DNA from 3 places in the Pseudomonas sp. TE6288 genome. Region 1 is predicted to be linked to each of the others. Evidence: predicted binding sites of a transcription regulator. Region 1 holds the regulator's gene; each other region holds the start of a gene.
What was found. The regulator FliA, encoded in region 1, starts transcription of late flagellar genes. The targets are predictions, from matches to a motif close to CTAAAGTTTNNNNNNNNNNNGCCGNTAA.
Positions count from the first base shown of each region.

Region 1 (2,266 bases):
GAATACTGTGCAAAGTACCTACATCATGGGGTTGCCCGGCCGGACCGTGGCCTTGAATGTTCAGCCCCTCATGTGGCCTGGGTCCAAGCGAGACAAGGTAAAGAACAGACATGGGTAGCATGCATCCCGTACAGGTGATCGCCGTGACCGGTGGCAAAGGTGGCGTCGGCAAGACTAACGTTTCAGTGAACCTGTCCCTGGCGCTGGCCGAACTCGGCCGCCGGGTGATGTTGCTGGATGCCGACCTGGGCCTGGCCAATGTCGACGTTCTGTTGGGGCTCACGCCCAAGCGCACCCTCGCCGACGTGATCGAAGGCCGTTGCGAGCTGCGTGATGTGCTGTTGCAGGGGCCGGGTGGTGTGCGCATCGTCCCGGCGGCCTCCGGCACGCAGAGCATGGTGCACCTGGCGCCCGCGCAACACGCCGGCCTGATCCAGGCCTTCAGCGACATCGGCGACAACCTCGATGTGCTGGTGATCGACACGGCTGCGGGTATCGGTGACTCGGTGGTCAGTTTCGTTCGCGCCGCCCAGGAAGTGCTGCTGGTGGTGTGCGACGAGCCGACCTCGATCACCGACGCCTATGCGCTGATCAAGCTGCTCAACCGCGATTACGGGATGAATCGATTCCGTGTGCTGGCCAACATGGCCCAGAGCCCGCAGGAAGGCCGCAACCTTTTCGCCAAGTTGACCAAGGTCACGGACCGCTTCCTCGACGTCGCCCTACAATACGTCGGTGCCGTGCCTTACGACGAATGCGTGCGCAAGGCCGTGCAGAAGCAGCGGGCGGTCTATGAGGCCTTCCCTCGGTCCAAGTGCGCGCTGGCGTTCAAGGCCATCGCGCAGAAGGTCGACAGCTGGCCGCTGCCTGCCAACCCGCGTGGGCACCTGGAATTCTTTGTCGAGCGCCTGGTGCAGCCCACCAGTGCAGGGCCGGTGCTATGAACGCGAGCGGTTTCAAGATGTACAGCAAGGCCGCCAAGGATGCGCAGTACGAGCTGATCGAACGCTATGCGCCGTTGGTCAAGCGTATCGCCTATCACCTGCTGGCGCGCTTGCCGGCCAACGTCCAGGTCGAGGATCTGATCCAGGCCGGGATGATCGGCTTGCTGGAAGTGGCCAACAAATACGATGCCAGCAAGGGTGCCAGTTTCGAAACCTACGCCGGTATCCGTATTCGCGGCGCCATGCTCGACGAGGTGCGCAAGGGCGATTGGGCGCCACGTTCGGTACACCGCAATACGCGCATGGTCAGTGACGCGATCCGCTGTGTCGAAGCAAAGACTGGCCGCGACGCTAAAGATCACGAGGTTGCTGCCGAACTCCAATTGAGTCTCGATGATTACTACGGGATTTTGAATGACACCTTGGGCAGCCGCCTGTTCAGTTTCGACGATCTGCTGCAGGACGGCGAACATGAAGGGCTGCACGAGGACGGAGCCAGCGGCCAGCTGGAGCCGGCGCGTGACCTGGAAGACGAGCGCTTCCAGGCTGCGCTGGCCGATGCGATCGCCAACCTGCCGGAGCGCGAACGCCTGGTCCTGGCGCTGTACTACGACGAAGAGCTGAACCTCAAGGAAATCGGTGAGGTGCTGGGGGTCAGCGAATCGCGTGTCAGCCAGTTGCACAGCCAGTGCGCCGCGCGTTTGCGCAGCCGCCTTGGGGAGTGGCGGGCACGTTGAACCCGGGTTCAGTGCAGTCGTTTTTTTTGTAGTGCCGAATTGATTGAGCGCGCGCTCGGCGCCGAGCGCGTTTAAGACTGCTTGGAGGTCTAATTGAACAAAGACATGAAAATCCTCATCGTTGACGACTTTTCGACGATGCGGCGGATCATCAAGAACCTGTTGCGTGACCTGGGGTTCACCAACGTCAAGGAAGCTGATGACGGCAACACGGCACTGCCGATGCTCACCAGCGAGCATTTTGACTTTCTGGTGACCGACTGGAACATGCCGGGCATGACTGGTATCGACCTGCTGCGCGCCGTTCGCGCCGACGAGCGCCTCAAGCACCTGCCGGTGCTGATGGTCACCGCGGAAGCCAAGCGCGAGCAGATCATCGAAGCTGCCCAGGCCGGCGTGAACGGCTATGTGGTCAAGCCTTTCACCGCCCTGGCGCTGAAAGAAAAGATCGAAAAGATCTTCGAACGCGTCAACGGCTGAGTCACGTCTGGGGGGCGCAATGGAGTCAACCAACAACTCTTTGGGTGAGTTCGAATCAACCCTGAAGAAGCATGCGCAGGAGCTGGTCGAGAGCCTGGAGCGCGG
Region 1 is NZ_JBSSEW010000014.1:65,355-67,620, reverse strand. Features, by position in the region: gene fleN (flagellar synthesis regulator FleN) at 111-944, shown strand; gene fliA (RNA polymerase sigma factor FliA) at 941-1,681, shown strand; gene ACVWY1_RS16160 (chemotaxis response regulator CheY) at 1,787-2,161, shown strand; gene ACVWY1_RS16155 (protein phosphatase CheZ) at 2,181-2,266, shown strand, end outside.

Region 2 (2,266 bases), on a different contig from region 1:
TGCTGACCTGGCTGTCCTGGTCGTCTTCGTACAGATCTTCGCTCACGCGTTGTCCTCCAGCAGGCGCCAGCGCAGCGTTTCACCAGCGCGCAGGGGAATGACGGTGGTGTCACCGAAGGGCAGGCTGTCCGGCGCTGTCCATTGCTCTCGCACCAGGGTGATGGTGTCGGTATTGCGCGGCAGGCCGTAGAAGTCAGGGCCATGCTTGCTGGCGAAGCCTTCGAGCTTGTCCAGCGCGTTGCGCTGCTCGAACGCCTCGGCATACAACTCGATGGCGGCGTAGGCGGTGTAGCAGCCGGCGCAGCCGCAGGCGGCTTCCTTGGCATGCTTGGCGTGAGGCGCCGAGTCGGTACCGAGGAAGAACTTCGAGTTGCCGCTGGTCGCGGCATCCAGCAACGCAACCTGGTGGGTGTTGCGCTTGAGGATCGGCAGGCAATAGAAGTGCGGGCGGATACCGCCGACCAGCATGTGGTTGCGGTTGTACAGCAGGTGCTGGGCGGTGATGGTGGCACCGACGTTGGCCGGCGCCTCGGTGACGAACTGCGCGGCGTCGGCGGTGGTGATGTGCTCGAACACCACTTTCAGGGTCGGGAAGCGCTCGACCAGGCGGCGCATGTGCTCGTCGATGAAGCGCTTCTCGCGGTCGAACACGTCGATTTCACTGCGCGTGACCTCACCATGCACCAGCAGGGGCATGCCGGTTTCGGCCAGGGCCTCGATTGCCGGGAAAATGTTGTCGATGCTGGTCACGCCCGAATCGGAGTTGGTGGTGGCGCCGGCCGGGTAGAGCTTGGCGGCGAACACGATCCCACTGGCCTTGGCGGCGCGGATGTCTTCCGGGCTGGTGCGGTCGGTAAGATACAGCACCATCAGTGGCTCGAAACGGCTGCCGGCGGGGCGTGCGGCAAGGATGCGGGCGCGGTAGGCATCGGCCTCGACGGCGTTGCGCACCGGCGGAACCAGGTTGGGCATGATGATGGCGCGGGCGAAGGTACGCGCCACGTCACCGACGGTGTGAGGCAGGACGGCACCATCGCGCAGATGGATGTGCCAGTCGTCGGGGCGCAGGAGGGTCAGGCGATCGGACATTGGAGATTCCAGGCGGGTCGAACTCAGAAGCCAATGCTACCGGAAAACCCCTGTTCGAGCACGGCTATCAAGTTTTCCGACGGGCGTCCGATAGCATTCAGGTAAGCCGTCAGAATCAGTGGAGCCGACCGTGCGCCAGCGTTACCTAGCCCTGTTCACCCTTGTCGCCAGCCTGCCGGCCGGGGCCATGACCTTCCAGACCCGCGTGGAGAACGTCGCCTGGAAAGTCGAGGGTGATCAGTTCGAATGTCGCTTGATCCAGCCGATCGACGGTTTCGGCAGCGGCGAGTTCGTGCGCCGTGCCGGCGAACAACCGACGTTCCAGCTGCGTTCGGACAGCAACGTCCTCGGCGCCGGTTCCGCCACCTTGCTGGCCGCCGCAGCCCCCTGGCAGCCAGGGCGGGGCGATATCAACCTTGGTGCGGTGCACATGGCCCGCACTGGCGTGCTGTTCACCTCCAGCCAGGGGCAGGCCAGCCGCCTGATCAATGGCCTGCTCGATGGCCGTAGCACGGTGGTGCGCAACTACCGGGGCGAGGGTGGCCGGCCGATGCAAGTGCAGGTGATGCCAGTCAGCTTCGCCAAGGCCTACAGCGACTACCAACTGTGTGCTGCCAAGCTGCTGCCGATGAACTATGACCAGATCCGTCAGACCCAGGTCGGCTTCCCCGGTGGCGGTATCGAGCTGGACAGCTCGGCGCGCGCTCGCCTGGATGTGCTGCTCGATTATCTGAAGGCCGATCCGACGGTCAACCGCATCGAGCTCAACGGCCATTCCGACAACAGCGGCAACCGTCTGACCAACCGTGACACCTCGCGTCGACGGGCACTGGCGGTTGCCGACTACCTCAAGGCCCATGGCGTGCCGGAAGAGCAGATCACCGTGCGGTTCCACGGCGAACGTTATCCGCTGGCGAAGAACAACTCTGCCGCCAACCGGGCGCGAAACCGCCGGGTGAACATCCAGCTCGAGCGTGTGACACCGGTCGAGAAACCGCTGGAGAAGCCGGCGCCACCGGTTGCGCCGGCGGCTCCGGCACCCGCGGCTACCGCACCTGCGCCTGCGACGCCTGCGGCCGCTGCCACCCAGCCCGCGCCTGCGAAATCCTGAGTGCGACAGCGGGTCGCGCTCTCGACAATTCCTGTCGCTTTGTCGTCACAAGCTGTCGCCCCATTG
Region 2 is NZ_JBSSEW010000027.1:20,022-22,287, reverse strand. Features, by position in the region: gene pyrC (dihydroorotase) at 43-1,089, opposite strand; gene ACVWY1_RS23310 (flagellar protein MotY) at 1,220-2,200, shown strand.
Region 2: the regulator FliA is predicted to act here: its motif matches at 1,156-1,183, upstream of ACVWY1_RS23310 (flagellar protein MotY).

Region 3 (2,266 bases), on a different contig from region 1:
CCGCGCCGATGCGCTGGATCAGCTGACGGATGGCGGCGAGGAACTTGTTGAACCAGCCGGCCAGCTCGGCGGTTTCATCCTTGCCCTGGACCTGCAGGTCGCGGCGCAGGTCGCCTTCACCTTCGGCGATCGACTGCAGGCCGGTGCTCACCTGGCCGATGGGCTTGACGATCACCCGCGAGAACGCTGCCGCCACCCCGGCGAAGATCAGCGCCAGCAGCACCACGATCACCGCCGTGACATAGGTCATGCGAGTGGCCGCGGCCATGACCTCGTTGTACTCGATCAGCCCGACGAAGCGCCAGCCCAGGCCTGGGGAGGTCCACACATTGGCCATGTAGCGCACGCCATCGATCACCACCTCGGTGGCGCCTTGTTCGGTGGCGGCCAACGCCGCGTACGGCGCGCCGAGGTCCTTGAGCTGCTTGAAGCTGTGCCCGGCGTTGCGCGGGTCGACCAGCACGGTGCCGTCCTCGATCAGCATCACGTAGCCGCTGTCGCCCAGCTTGATGCTCTTGACCAGTTCGGTGAGGTTCTTCAGCGACACGCTGACCACGAACACGCCCTTGGCCTTGCCGGCCACGTCGAGCAGCGCACGGGCGGTGCCGACCAGGGCCACGTCGTCCTTGTCGTAGTAGTACGCGGCGGTGCGCACCGTCTTGTCCGGGCTGGCCATGGCGGCCTTGTACCAGGGGCGGGTGCGCGGGTCGTACTTGGCCAGCTGTGGGTCATCCGGCCATTTGGCGTAGCTGCCGTCTTCCAGGCCGATTGAAAGGATCGCCGCTGCCGGGTGAGTGGTGCCGTAGCGGGCGAAGGCGTCGATGACCCGTTGCGCAGCCTCGGGCATCGGCTGGCTGGCGGCATCGGCGCCGGTGTAGTCCTTGAGCGAGGTGACCGAGGTGTATACAGGATCCTTGGCCATCTGATCGACGTTCTGCAGCGTGCCATCAAAGAACTGGCGCATGTTGCCGTCGATCTGGCGAATTTCCCGGGTGCTGCTGTCGAGGAACTGATCGACCGCCTCGCTGCGGATGTTCAGCACCGAGATGCCGCCAACCAGGGCGACCGGGATGAAGGCCACCAGTACGAAGGCCAGGATCAGTTTGTTTTTTATTTTCATCGTGACGCCCATCCGTGAGTGTGAAGGGTGTACATGGCCGCTTCGCTAGGGTGGTGGCCACTTGCTACTTTTTCTGTTTCGGCGGGCGGAATATAAACCTTTAGTAGATATTTCGTGTACAGGAAATTCAGAAATTGTCCTGACTTGGCGGGCAAGTAGCAAAGATGCGTAGGAGCGGGTTTGCCCCACGAAGAGGTCTGAGCTGTTGATTCAGGACGATTACTAAGACTTTCCCTATTTCATGTAGGACGTTTCCCAAGCATGCTTTTGCGGCCTTTCAGCTGTTGTTCTGGCCAGCCGCATTCCCTAATCTCGCCCTGTCGTTGCCAATTCAACGACCGGGTGTGCAAGCCCGAGGATGTGGTCCAAGTCGCTCAATGGCGGCTATACGTGGGAGGCCTTCGGGCCAGCCGGGTTCCTACTCCACGGTCTTGCACACCCGCGTATAGCTGCCTCCCTCGCGCTGAGCGAAAGCGGATATCGAAAGCTCCCATGGCTACCTTCAGTGATCGAGCACCTTGTGATAGGTCACGAATTCCTGCTCGGCCTCATACCCCAGCGATTCATACAGCGCCTGGGCGGCAAGGTTGCTCCTGGCGGTGTCCAGGCTTAACCGCTGCGCGCCCTCGGCCTGGAAGATCCCGATCAGTTGCTGCATCAGGTAACGGGCATGACCGCCCCTGCGGGCGTGGGGGACGACGAACAGGTCATACAGCCAGTAGAAGCGCTTCATCGCCAGCGAGCAGGTGGCCGGGTACAGCTGGGCAAAGGCGATGGCCTGACCCTCGTCGTCCAGCAGCAGGTAGATCCGTGAGTTGCCGGTTTCGAGGTTGGCCTTGAGGAAAGCACGGGAAGCGGGGAGGTCATCCGCCTCCTGGTAGAACATCCGGTACTGGTTGAAGAGGTCCGCGGTGGCGTCCAGGTGGTGCAGGTCACAGGCAATGACGTTCATGTTGGGGCTCGCTATCAGGTTGTCCAGCGCCTTTGCTGTGGGGGCGATCCTGCAGGATTTCATGAAACACAGACGTAGGGATTCTGCTGCGTGCCGCAAAGTCGGAAAAGCAGGTCTTTGTCACGAGTGTTTGCCGACCAATGGGGCTGCGGCTTGCTGGCGTCTATTCAGGGCATTAGCATCTGCTTTCCTCA
Region 3 is NZ_JBSSEW010000020.1:4,668-6,933, forward strand. Features, by position in the region: gene ACVWY1_RS20460 (methyl-accepting chemotaxis protein) at 1-1,120, opposite strand, end outside; gene ACVWY1_RS20465 (GNAT family N-acetyltransferase) at 1,623-2,072, opposite strand.
Region 3: the regulator FliA is predicted to act here: its motif matches at 1,196-1,223, upstream of ACVWY1_RS20460 (methyl-accepting chemotaxis protein).